3 regions of the Nonomuraea sp. NPDC003707 genome follow, and region 3 is predicted to be linked to each of the others. Evidence: riboswitches for the same ligand, from Rfam matches in the RefSeq annotation. Region 3 holds a riboswitch; each other region holds the start of a gene.
What was found. Region 3 has a riboswitch for S-adenosylmethionine ahead of ACWDRB_RS66120 (GNAT family N-acetyltransferase). Riboswitches for the same ligand answer to the same signal wherever they lie in the genome.
Positions count from the first base shown of each region.

Region 1: it holds a riboswitch for S-adenosylmethionine, as region 3 does, so the genes downstream of both, ACWDRB_RS61590 (ABC transporter substrate-binding protein) here and ACWDRB_RS66120 (GNAT family N-acetyltransferase) in region 3, are expected to answer to the same signal.
Region 2: it holds a riboswitch for S-adenosylmethionine, as region 3 does, so the genes downstream of both, thrC (threonine synthase) here and ACWDRB_RS66120 (GNAT family N-acetyltransferase) in region 3, are expected to answer to the same signal.

Region 1 is NZ_JBSFNK010000056.1:6,770-10,998, forward strand. It holds gene ACWDRB_RS61580 (MFS transporter) at 1-1,152, opposite strand, end outside; gene ACWDRB_RS61585 (helix-turn-helix domain-containing protein) at 1,212-2,186, shown strand; SAM riboswitch class IV at 2,271-2,391, shown strand; gene ACWDRB_RS61590 (ABC transporter substrate-binding protein) at 2,446-3,564, shown strand; gene ACWDRB_RS61595 (ABC transporter ATP-binding protein) at 3,543-4,229, shown strand, end outside.
Region 2 is NZ_JBSFNK010000070.1:20-4,248, reverse strand. It holds gene ACWDRB_RS64365 (alpha,alpha-trehalose-phosphate synthase (UDP-forming)) at 1-917, opposite strand, end outside; gene ACWDRB_RS64360 (RNA polymerase sigma factor) at 949-1,503, shown strand; SAM riboswitch class I at 1,583-1,724, shown strand; gene thrC (threonine synthase) at 1,738-2,970, shown strand; gene ACWDRB_RS64350 (MoaD/ThiS family protein) at 2,995-3,270, shown strand; gene ACWDRB_RS64345 (cold-shock protein) at 3,516-3,716, shown strand.
Region 3 is NZ_JBSFNK010000082.1:3,161-7,389, forward strand. It holds gene ACWDRB_RS66105 (hypothetical protein) at 1-140, opposite strand, end outside; gene pyrE (orotate phosphoribosyltransferase) at 245-769, opposite strand; gene ACWDRB_RS66115 (L,D-transpeptidase) at 995-2,176, shown strand; SAM riboswitch class I at 2,245-2,344, shown strand; gene ACWDRB_RS66120 (GNAT family N-acetyltransferase) at 2,352-2,981, shown strand; gene ACWDRB_RS66125 (hypothetical protein) at 3,156-3,560, opposite strand; gene ACWDRB_RS66130 (hypothetical protein) at 4,053-4,229, opposite strand, start outside.

The DNA.
Region 1 (4,229 bases), on a different contig from region 3:
CGCCAGCGCCAGCGCGACCAGGACCCCGGCACCGCCCGCCACCGCGATCGCGGGCCCGGGGGCGATCACCTCTCCGAGCGCCCCGACCAGCGCCGCCCCGGCCGCCTGCCCCGTCATCAGCCCGGACGACTGCAGCCCGAACGCCTGCCCCCGCACCTCCTCGGGCACCGACTCCACGAACCGCCGCTGCAACCCCAGCTGGTACGACAGCCCCGCGGTCGCCACCGCGGCCAGCACGGCGGCCCACGCCATCCCCGGCCCGAGCGCGAACCCCACCCACGGCACGCCGAGCAGCACCGCCAGCGGAAACGACAGCCGCTCGCGCAGCCCCGGCGCGGCGAACCTGCCCACCGCGAACTCCCCCACCGCCATCCCGCCGGCCGCCGCCGCGAGCACCACCCCGGCCTGCCCCTGCCCGCCCAGATAGGGCACGACCATGGCCTCGGCCCCGGCCAGGAACACGCACGGCAGCCACCCCGCCAGCAGCAGCCCGCGCACCCGCCCGTCGGCCAGCAGCCGCCGGTTGACCCGCAGCGTCTGGCGCACCGCGCCCGCCCGCGCCGTGCCCCGGGCGGGCCGGTACGGCAGTCCGGCCCGCAGCACCACGGCGGCCACCGCGGCCAGGCCCGCGGTCGTGGCCAGCGCCCCCGAGGGCCCGGCGACGGCCAGGAACGCGCCCCCGGCCGCCAGCCCCGCGATCTGCGCGCTCGCGGAGGCCACGTTCAGGACCGACCGCCCGAGCACGAACGCGTCGCCGGGCAGCACGTCGGGCAGCATCGCCGCCCGCGCGGCGAAGAAGACCGGCGTGAACAGCCCAGTGACCAGCACCAGCGCCAGCATCGCCCAGACCGGCAGCCCCGCGAAGGCCAGCAGCAGGCACGTCACCGCCCTGACCACCTCGCCGGTCACCATCAGCGCCCGCGGCGGCAACCGGTCGGCCAGCGAGAGCAGCAACAGCCCGCCCACGATGAACGGCAGCCAGCCGGCCATGTACGCGGCGGCCGACAGGCCGGCCGAGCCGGTCCGCTCATAGACCAGCACGGACAAAGCCAGCATCTTGATCGAGTCCCCGCCGACCAGCAGCGCGAAGCTGCCGAACAGGACCCGGAACTCCTTGACGGCGAACACGTCGCCGAACGTCGCCCCATTCACGTCCACGATGGTGCGGACCGGACCGGCGAGCTGGCGACTCTTTCGGATATAACCGAAAGGTGCCCGTAAGAATCGAGGTCACCCCGCAGGACCTGGTGGCCACCAGGTTCGCGATCTCCCCGCTGATCGAGACCATGCACGCGCAGTGGGTGCTGGCGGGCCGGCTGGAGGCGGGCGTGCACGGCCGGTGGGCCGCTCGGTGGCGGGGCACGTACCGGGAGCTCGAACGTGCCCACCCCGTGCTGCGGGCCGCGGACGCGATCAGCGGCAACCGGCGCGGCACGAACGTCGCCTTCATCGCCCCGCCGCCGACGGCCGTGGACGTGCCGTTCGAGGCTGAGCTGGCCGCCATGCGCAGGACGCCGCTGGAGCAGGCGCACGCGGAGATCGCCCGGGCGCTCGCCGGGCGGCCGGCGGCGGGCGGGGTCAGGGAGCTGCTGGCGGGACCGCGGGTGGTGGAGCGGTTCGCCGACGCGTACGAGGCGCTCTGGACGGAGATCGTCTCCCACGACTGGCCGCGCTTCCGCGCGATCCTGCAGCGCGACGTCGCCCATCGGGCGGGACGGCTGGCGGCCTACGGCTGGGCGGCGGCGCTGGAGGACCTCAGCCCGCAGGTCCACTGGCGGCCCCGGGGGCAGATCGAGGTCGAGCTGACCAGCCTCCACGGGCTGCGCAGGCTCGGCGGCAAGGGGCTGCTCTTCCTGCCGTCGGCGTTCACGACCGCCGTCGGCGCCTATCTGGAGGACGCCTGGCCGTACGCGATGATCTATCCCGCGAGGGGCGCCGCGGCCGTGCCCGCCGCGGCCGACGCCGACCTGTCGGCCCTGATCGGCCGCAGTCGCGCCCGCATCCTCGCCGAGCTGGCCGAGCCCGCCACCACCACCCAGCTCGCGGCCCTGCTCGGGCAGAGCCTGGGCACCACCGGCGGCCATCTGGCGGCGCTGCGCAGGACGGGCCTGATCGCGGGCACCCGCGTCGGCCGCGGCGTCCTGTACGCGCGCACGCCCCTCGGCGACGCCCTGGTCAACGGCTGAGCACACCCTCGCACAAAAGAGACAAAAGCCACTAAGCATCACCTCGTGCCATATCCAGGTAAATCCTACTGATATAGTCGCTTATGTCACGAGTCCAGTGCGAAGCCCCGGCTTGCTGGACGGCAACCCTCCCACCGCGGCGGGGTGCCCCGGGTGATGACACGGTCGTCGAGCCGAATGGTGCTCCTGGCGGCAAGCGCGGATGTCGAGTCGTGCTGCCCTGCGCCCTTGGCCGGCTGCTCGAAAAGGAAAGGGAAAGATGAAGGGCGGATTCACTCGCCTCGCGGGACTGGGCATGGTGGTCGCGCTGGCGGTCACGGCCTGCGGCGGCGTCGACACGGGCGGCTCTACGGGTGGCTCCACTGGCGGCTCCACGGGCACCGGCGGCGCGGCGAAGCAGGAGCTCACGGTGACCGCGTTCGCGGGCGCGTGGGGAGAGCTGTTCAAGAAGTCGTTCGTGGAGCCGTTCGAACGCGACACCGGCGCCAAGGTGAACCTCGTCTACGGCGCGAACGCCGAATGGCTCACCAAGCTGCGCGCGGCCGGCGGCAAGAACCCGCCGTTCGACGTCATCGCGTTCACCCCGGACGCGTCGCTGCCCGCGGCCTCCGCCGGGCTGCTCCAGCCGCTGGCCACCGACGGGCTGGCGCACTTCAAGGAGCTGGACCCGGTGCTCGCCGGCAAGTCCGCGTACGACGGCAAGCAGTACGGCGTGCCGCTGACCACCGGCTCCACCGGCCTCCTCTACCGCACCGACAAGATCAAGACGCCGCCCGCGGACTGGGCGGGCATCTTCGACAAGCAGTACTGCGGCCACATCGCCCTCCCGCCGCTCACCTACAACCCCGGCCTGGAGTTCTTCTCCGCCCTGGTCACCTCCCAGGGCGGCACGCTGTCCGACCCGGCCGCCGTGGACAAGGCGTTCGACAAGCTCGCGACGCTGAAGGGCTGCGTGTCCTCCTTCCCCGCCAACGCGGGCAACGCCGCCACCGTCATCGAGAACGGCGACGCCTGGATCATGCCCTTCTGGGACGGCCGCGCCTTCGCCATGGCCCAGGCCGGCTCCCCGATCGGCTTCACCTACCCCAAGTCCGGCCCTGTCGGCGCGCTGACCTCGTACTTCATCGCCGCGGGGACGCAGAAGAGCGACCTGGCGAACAAGTTCCTCGACCACCTGACGGCCGCGCAGAACCAGAAGCCGTTCGCCGAGGGCACCTGGTACGCCGCGGGCAACGACTCGATCTCCTACAGCGAGCCGTTCGAGCAGAAGGTGAAGCACGGTCCCGACGTCTTCAAGAAGTTCATCTGGGTGGACTACGCGGTCGCCACCCCGAAGCTGAACGAATGGCAGCAGCGGTGGAACCAGATCTTCGGCTGACCCCGGAAGAAGGCGGCGGGCACGTCGAGATCGAGGGGCTCGCCGCCGGGTACGACGGCGCGCGCGTGCTCGACCTGGACCGGCTGTCGATCCGCAAGGGCGAGTTCCTGTCGATCCTCGGGCCCAGCGGCTGCGGCAAGACGACGCTGCTCAACTGCGTCGCCGGGTTCGTCCAGCCCACGGCCGGGCGGATCGTGATCGACGGCTCCGACGTGACCCGGCGGCCCCCGTACCGGCGGGGTCTGGGCATGGTGTTCCAGAACTACGCGCTCTTCCCGCACCTGACCGTGGCCGCCAACGTGGCGTACGGGCTGCGCGTGCGCCGGCTCGACCGGCGGGAGCGGGACGAGCGGGTGCGGGAGGCGCTGAGCCTGGTCGGCCTGGAGGGGTACGCCGGGCGGCGGCCCCGCCAGTTGTCCGGCGGGCAGCAGCAGCGGGTCGCCCTCGCCCGCGCCCTGGCCATCCGGCCCGCCGTGCTGCTGCTGGACGAGCCGCTGTCCAACCTGGACGCCAAGCTGCGCAGGGAGATGCGGGTGGAGCTGCGCGCCATCCAGCGGCGCATCGGCACCACCATGGTCTTCGTCACGCACGACCAGGAGGAGGCGCTCGCGCTGTCCGACCGGGTGGCCGTCATGAACGGCGGCCGGGTCGAGCAGCTCGGCACC
Region 2 (4,229 bases), on a different contig from region 3:
AGGAACTCGCGGTAGGCCACCAGGCCGCGCACGATGTTCTTCGACAGCTCGGTGCGGTCGATGCGGACGATCAGCCGGCGGTCGCCCACCTGCTCCCTGAGCGCGGTCATGTGCGATTCGACGTCGGGCTCGACGGCGCGCTCCCACAGCGCGTCGCCGTCCACGCCGAGGCTGTGCACGCCGATGCGGGTGGTCCGGCCCTCGTGGGTGACGCTGCGGCCCACGCGGTCGACCTCCGCGCCCAGCAGCGCCTCACAGCAGTCCATGAACGCCTGCGCCCACCTGTCGGCCAGGAACCCGGCGTGATCGGCCCCCAGGATGCCCTCCAGGACCTCTCCGACCACCTCGTCGGGCAGCAGCGAGAAGTATTCGGGGGGCGCCCACGGGGTGTGGCTGAAGTGGGCGATGCGCAGGTCCGGCCGCTCGGCGCGGAGCATCGCCGGGGTCAGCGTCAGGTGGTAGTCCTGCACCATGACGCGGGCGCCGTGGCCGGCCTCCTCGGCCAGCGCCAGCGCGAACGCGCCGTTGTAGTCGCGGTAGGACTCCCACTCGCGCTCGAACCTCGTGCCGAAGTTGGGCGAGTTGGGGATGTCGTAGAGCAGGTGGTTGACGAACCACAGGGTGGAGTTGGCCACGGCGTTGTAGGCGCGGTGGAAGGTGGCGGGCGGGATGTCGAGCATGCGCACCGGACCCGTGTCGTAGCCGGCGTGGTCGATCCGGCCGCCGGGCACCAGGCGCACGGCGCTGCGGTCGCCGTCGGACAGCGCCGCGCACACCCAGAGCATGCCGTCCTTCCTGGCCACCTCGGACAGTGCCGAAACCAGGCCGCCGCCACCGCGTTTCATGGTCAGCTCGCCGTCGTCCGAGACGGTAAAGGAAACGGGTCCTCTGTTGGAGGCCACCAGGACGCTGTTCATCTACGCTCCCTTCGCCCATAGGATCCCAGCTATGGCGCTAGATGAGCTAACCGAGGAACTCGCCCGCTCGGCCGCAGGAGGAGATCATCGCGCACTTGGCGAGCTCCTGGCGCGGATCGAGCCCGATGTGATGCGACACTGCGCCCGGATCCTCCCCTATCACCAGGATGCCGAGGAAGCCTCGCAGGACACGTTGCTGGCCGTGGCGCGCAACATCGGCCGGTTCGAGGGCCGGGCGCGGTTCAGCACCTGGCTGCACATCGTGACGGCCAACTGCGCGCGCACCACGTACAGGTCGCTCAAACGCCGCGCGGCCGAGCAGACCTCGGACGAGCTGCCCACGCAGAAGCCCGACGTGGCGCGGGTGAGCGTGATCGCGGGCTCGCGGCTCGACCTGCTCGACGCCATGGAGGCGCTGGAGGCCGACAAGCCCGACCTGGCGCAGGCGCTGGTGCTGCGCGACATCGTCCAGCTCGACTACAACGAGGTGGCCGAGCAGCTCGGCATCCCCCTGGGCACCGCCAAGTCGCGCATTCATCAGGCCCGCAAATACGTGCAGGGAGTGCTGGGTGATGATTATCGCTGAGACGCCACGTCTCGCATCTTGAGACGGGTGGCCATTTGGGCCCCATGGACGGGTAGAGTCCATTTCAACAACTGAATATTGCTCATCCAGAGGGGTGGAGGGACCGGCCCTGCGAAGCCCCGGCAACCCTCCCGGTTTGAGACTCGCGACAGGGCGAGGCCGACCGGGACAAGGTGCCAATTCCGGTCTGCGGTCAAGGTGGCCGCAGGCGAAGATGAGGGAAGGCCTCGCTTCATGTCGCTCGACTTTGGTCCTGCTGTCGGTCTGTCCTGCCGTGAGTGCGGCACGCGTTACCCGCTCGGTCCGAGCTTCGCGTGTCTGGAGTGTTTCGGGCCGCTTGAAGCGGCCTATTCCTTCGGTACGGTGACCCGCTCCGACATCGAGTCGGGTCCCGCCAACATCTGGCGTTACCGGTCGCTGCTCCCGGTGCCGGTTGACGTCGCCAGTAAGCCCAATATGAACCCCGGCTGGACCAAACTGGTCAAGGCCGGAAACCTCGGACGCGCACTCGGTCTCAAGAACTTGTACGTGAAGGACGACTCGGGCAACCCCACCCATTCCTTCAAGGACCGGGTCGTCGCCATCGCCGTCGAGGCGGCGCGTAACTTCGGCTTCCACACCCTTTCCTGCTCCTCCACGGGCAACCTCGCGGGCGCGGTCACCGCGGCGGCGGCGCGCGCCGGGCTCGAGGCGTGCGTGTTCATCCCGGCCAACCTCGAAGCGGCCAAGATCGCCATGGCTCGCGTGTTCGGCGGCAAGCTGATCGGGATCGACGGCACCTATGACGAGGTCAACCGGTTCTGCTCCGAGCTGATCGGCGACCCGCTGGGTGACAAGTGGGGGTTCGTCAACGTCAACCTGCGGCCCTACTACGCCGAGGGCTCCAAGACGCTCGCGTACGAGATCGCCGAGCAGCTCGGGTGGCGGTTGCCCGAGCAGATCGTCATCCCCATCGCCTCCGGCTCGCAGCTCACCAAGATCGACAAGGGCTTCCGCGAGCTGGTGCAGCTGGGGCTGGTCGAGGACACGCCGTACAAGATCTTCGGAGCGCAGGCGGCCGGGTGCTCGCCGGTCTCCACCGCGTACAAGGCGGGGCACGACGTCGTGCAGCCGGTCAAGCCCGACACCATCGCCAAGTCGCTGGCCATCGGCAACCCGGCCGACGGGCCGTACGTGCTCGACATCGCCCGGCGCACCGGCGGGGCCGTCGAGGACGTCACGGACGCCGAGATCGTGGCCGCGATCAAGCTCCTGGCCTCGACGGAGGGCGTCTTCGCCGAGACCGCGGGAGGGGTGACCGTGGGCGTGCTGAAGAAGCTCGCCGAGAGCGGGCGGCTCGACCCCGAGGCCGAGACCGTGGTCCTCAACACCGGCGACGGGCTCAAGACGCTCGACGCGATCAGCGACGACGCCCAGCCCACAGCCGTGATCCGGCCCTCCCTCGACGCGTTCCGCGCGACTGTCTGACAACCAGGAAAGGCGAGTTAAACCATGAGCGTTTCGGTGCGGATTCCCACCATTCTGCGCACCTACACCGGGGGCAACGCCGAAGTCAGTGGCGAGGGCGCGACTCTTCGTGACGTGCTTGCCAAGCTCGACTCCGACTACCCGGGGATCGGCGCGAGAATTCTGGATGAATCGGGCAAGATTCGTCGTTTTGTCAACGTTTACGTTGGGGAAGAGGACGTCCGTTTCGCCGACGGGCTCGACACTCCGGCACCTGAGGGCACTCAGATCTCAATCATCCCGGCGGTTGCCGGCGGCTGAGTGCTATAGATCACACGTGTGGAAGGCGCCCCTAGTGGGCGCCTTCTCCATTTCCAGGGCAAATGAAACGCTGAAGCGCCTTCGTTGCGAAGAAATGCGTCGTTTGCAGATTGACTCTGTTGCCAAACCCCGTGCCACAGGTATGGTCGAGGGCGATCGTCTGGCTGATTTTCCCTTAAGTCCGGCGATTACGGGTCTCGCGGAGGAATGGGCGAGATCTGAAAGCCCAGTAAGAGGAGTCGGAAGTGGCGCAGGGCACCGTCAAGTGGTTCAACGCGGACAAGGGCTACGGCTTCATCGCGGTAGACGGTGGTAAGGATGTATTCGTCCATTACTCAGCGATCATGATGGACGGGTACCGATCTCTCGAACAGGGCCAGCGGGTCGAGTTCGAGATCACGCAGGGCCAGAAGGGACCTCAAGCGGAGTCCGTCCGCGCGGTCTGATACACCCCCCTGGTATGCACCGGCGGGGATCGCCCGGCAGCGCAGTCCGTGCGAACCCGCAACCTTTCTTTCGTCGACTCGGTCACGGCGAGCCGCGCGAGGCGGCTCGCCGTGCGTACGGATCCCGCCACCTGCGGTGGCCTGGACGCGGCTCGTCGCAGGTGCGGGGTCCTGCCGCCGGCGATGGACGGCTCCGCCGTACAGGCTGATATGGGGAGGAAAGGCCCGGTAGGAGGCTTCTCGCTTGCACTCGACAGGGTAGAGTGCTAAACAGTTCGTTGGCACTCTGTGCAGCAGAGTGCCAACACTCGGATCGGGACGATGGGGTCTGCCGAAGGAGATGCTGACCCATGCCGTCGCGGGCGTCGGCTCGGTCCACGACAAGCCACCCTGCATCTGGGAGGTCTAGCCTTATGGCAGCCAAGATGATCGCGTTTGACGAGGACGCCCGGCGCGGTCTCGAGCGCGGTATGAACCAGCTCGCCGACGCCGTCAAGGTGACCTTGGGTCCCA
Region 3 (4,229 bases):
TAGTGATAGGCGGTCAGCCCGTACCGGGTGGCCAGCAGCCTGGCGACGGTGGATTTGCCGGCCCATTGTCCCCCTCCGATCCACAGGGCGTTGTGCAAGGTGCCGAACGGATCCCAGACCTCGCTGTTTGTGGCGTTCACGGTTACCAGCATGGCGACGGCACCGACCAAAGAAACAGTCTTGTTCTGCCTGCCCGGACGGGTGACGATCGTAGAGAGAAGCCCATGTCGATGGGCCCGGCGGATCAGTCCGTCATGCGCAGATCGGTCGCGGTCAACAACGACGAAAGCCTGATGCCTTCCGCGGCCAACGCCGCCGCACCTCCCTGCTCGCGGTCGATGACGCACAATGCCTCACTGACCTGAGCCCCGAGGCTCCGCAGCTCAGCAGTGGACAGGACGATCTGGCCACCGCTGGTGACAACATCCTCAACCACCAGAACCCGCCGCCCCACCACATCCGCACCCTCGGCCAGACGACAGGTCCCGTACGCCTTGGCCTGCTTACGGACGAACGCACACGGCAGACCGGTGTGCCGGCCAAGCGCGGTGACCACCGGAATCCCGCCCATCTCGAGCCCGGCCAACACCTCGATGTCCCCCGGGACCACGGGCGCCATCGCCCGAGCGATGTCATCCAGCAGAACGGGATCACCCTCGAACTTGTACTTGTCGAAGTACTCGGTGGCGGTACGTCCTGAGCGGAGCACGAAGTGGCCGGTGAGGTGGGCTGCGGCATGAATCCTGCGAGCCAGGTCAGAGCGCGTCACAGGCACCCAGTCTCCCAGAGGCATGGCGGACGCGCTCAGGGCCGCTCACGGTCCCACTCCTCGATCTCGCAGATGCCCTCTGGATACGCCTGCCTCGCAACCTGCCGCATCGATCAAGGCACTTTTGCATTGCTACCTACAGTTATGGGCATATAGCTCTCCGTATCGCTAATAGGCCGTCTTGTCCGAAAGATGCCTATTTGTCGGGGAGTGGAGGCATCGACGATGCGGAACGGCCGAACCATACTCGTCAGCACGTTCACGGCTACGCTGCTGCTGACCGCAGGCTGCACCTCGGGTGGCTCGAACCCACCACCGCCCGCCGGCCCACAGGAGCGGGCCCTCGCAGCCAAGCTGTCGATCACCCCGGCGAACGGCACGAAGAAGGTGCCCCCGGATGCCGGGGTCAGCGTCAAGGCCACCGACGGCAAGGTCACCAAGCTGACCGTCGCCGACGCCAAGGGGCATGAGGTCCGCGGGACCCTCGGCGCGGACGGGACGTGGCACCCCACGTGGCCGTTGCGGCCCTCGACCGCGTACACGGTGAGCGCGCAGGCGACCGGCAGGGACGGCAAACCCGTCACCGCGCGGGCCACGTTCACCACGCTCAAGCCGAAGCGGGTGCTGGAGAGCGGCATGTCCCCGCTGGACGGCGAGAAGGTCGGCGTCGGCATGCCCGTCCAGCTCCTGCTGTCGCGCCCCATGACCGCCAGGAGCGACCGGGCCGCGGTCGAGAGGTCGCTGGAGGTGCGGATGTCGAAGCCGGTCGAGGGGGCGTGGAGCTGGGTGAGCGACCGCGAGGTCCAGTTCAGGCCGCGCGAGTACTGGCCGGTCGGCGAGCAGGTCACGGTGGTCGCGCACCTGGCCGGGCTGCGGGCGGGCCGGGACCTGTGGGGCACCAGGGACCGCAGCTTGACGTTCACCGTCGGCGACGAGCACATCACCAAGATCCGCAATGGCACCCACCGGGCGGTCGTGCGGGAGAACGGCAAGGTCGTCAAGGCCATCCCGGTCAGCCTGGGCAAGAAGGGCGACGAAAGCTGGTCCGGCGTCATGATCGCCCAGGAGAAGGCCGCGTCGACCCTCATGGACTCGGCCACCATCGGCAGGCCCGGCGAGTACTACGCCCATACCAAGTGGAATGTCAGGATGACCTACAGCGGCATGTTCTTCCATGCCGCGCCCTGGTCGACCGGCGCGCAGGGCAACAGCAACGTCAGCCATGGCTGCGTGAACGCCAGCATGGCCAACGCCCGCTGGTTCTACAACTTCACGCAGCGGGGAGACATCATCGAGGTCACGGGGACGTCGCGGAAGCTCGAGTTCGGCAACGGGCCGACGCCGTGGGCGAAGTCATGGGACGACTGGCTCGCGGGCAGCGCCCTCGGCAAGTCGATCAACGCCTAGGGATGGATTGGGCAGACCCGCTTGCGAATTGACGGTGTCCGCCTGTGCGGGCATGATCTCGACTCGGTAGTTCATCCAGAGGATCTGAGGGACCTGGCCCTGTGACGGTCCGGCAACCTCCCCGGCGGGAATCCGCGGGAAAGGTGCCAATGCCAGGAACGATGAGGGAGAGCTGATGAGCGTGCGGCTTGATGTTCCTGTCCTTTCCGGGGATCTGGTGCGGTTGGAGCCGCTGGCGATGCGACATGCGCCGGATCTCGCGGAAGCGGCCGAGGAGGATCGGTCGTCCTACGACTTCACGCTGGTGCCTCGCGCTCGCGAGATACCGGACTACCTGGCGGCCCAGCTCGTCCGCGACGGGCTGACCCCATTCGCGCAGGTTCGGCTCACCGACGGCAAGGTGGTGGGCTGCACCGGCCTGTGGGATCCCCGCAGGTGGCCGGACCGGCCGGACCTGCGCGCGATCGAGATCGGCTTCACCTGGCTGGCCGCCTCGGCGCAGGGCACCGGGATCAATGCCGAGGCGAAGCTGTTGCTGCTGTCGTATGCGTTCGACACGCTCGGCGTTGCCCGCGTCGACCTGAAGACCGACGCCCGCAACCACCGGTGCCGCCAGGCCTTGGAACGCCTCGGCATCCCCTTCGAGGGCGTGCTGCGCGCCTGGTCCATGTCGTGGGCGCACGGCGAGGAGGGCAAGGTCCGCGACTCGGCCATGTTCGCAGTGGTCGCCGAAGACTGGCCTACCGTCAAACCGGCACTGCAAGCCCGTCTCACCGCCGTGAGCTCCCGTTCGCCGGCCCTCTGAGAAGCTTCGGCTGGGTGCGGTGAGGCGCCCCTGAGCGTCTGAACACGGCCTGTCGGTAAGTTCGGCGCCCACCAGCTTGGCCGCCCGGTGGCGGGACTCGACCCGTGCCTGACCCGTCACGCCGCCTTGTCACGGGGTCCGGAGTGGACCCCGCGACACGAGGTTGACATCCCATCAAGCAGCGTCGAGCGCTGCGGTGATCTTGCGGGTCATCTCGGCCAGGGTAGGGCTGGGCCGACCCTGGTGAGTGCGGGCGGCTGCTTCGAGAGCGACGCTGACGGTGCTGCGGAAGTTGTCGGCCTCGGCCGGGTCCTGCTGCTTGAGCAGGTTCATGGACGCGGTCAGCGCCGGCAGCACCAGGTCGGCCAGGTCGGCGACGGACTTGCCGTACTTGACGCCCTTGGGCGCCTTGGTGAGCACGTGTCCGACGGGGCCGGTGGCGGAGGTCAGGGCGATGGAGCCTTCGGTGGCGACCTTGTGGGCCGAGCCGGCGGCACCGGCGGCGGACATCAGCGAGACGGCGCCCCACGCGGCGGTCCGCAGGGTGAGCTTGTCCTGGTCGGTGAGGGTGATGGACATGGTGCTGTACTCCTTCAGGTCTGCTATGAAACGGGCTTCCACGGGGGGTGAGGGCGAGCTGGGCGTGGCCCGATTCGCGCTCCGTGCATTCACTGTCGCCGACCGCTCTGATATCGGGCCGTTGGCGTGCTGACACTGCCGCCGACAGCGACACAGCATCCGACCTGATCGCCCCCCGGGACACCGCCTGTCGCGCTCCTGCCCTCCTACGGGCGCAGTCCGAGGAAGGGGTTAAGGCCGGGAAACAGGTGGACCGATCATGATCTGGTCTTCACCACGAAGCTTGGCGACCCGATCGAGCGCACGGAGAACTAGAAGCAGCGGAAGTCCATCCTCAAGCAGGCCGACGTACGGGACCCCAAGCCAACAATGCCCTCCTCATCGAGCAAGGCGTTCAGGAAAACCTCGGCCACATCCGTGTGACCACCACCGGGCGCGCTACCCCCACGTAGCAACCCTCCAGATGAAAGACGCCCTCTGGGGTCTCCCTGATCAGTGCCGGTTAAGGTCCTCGATCGCCAGCACGACGGCTGTGATGAGAAACCCCAGCCCCACGCCCACCAGCGCGATCACCATTGTGGTCGCATCGCCCCCTGTTCCGGTGAGAACGACCCAGCCGGCCACAACGAGGAACAACCAGCCGAGAAGGACGAGACTACGAGCACCACT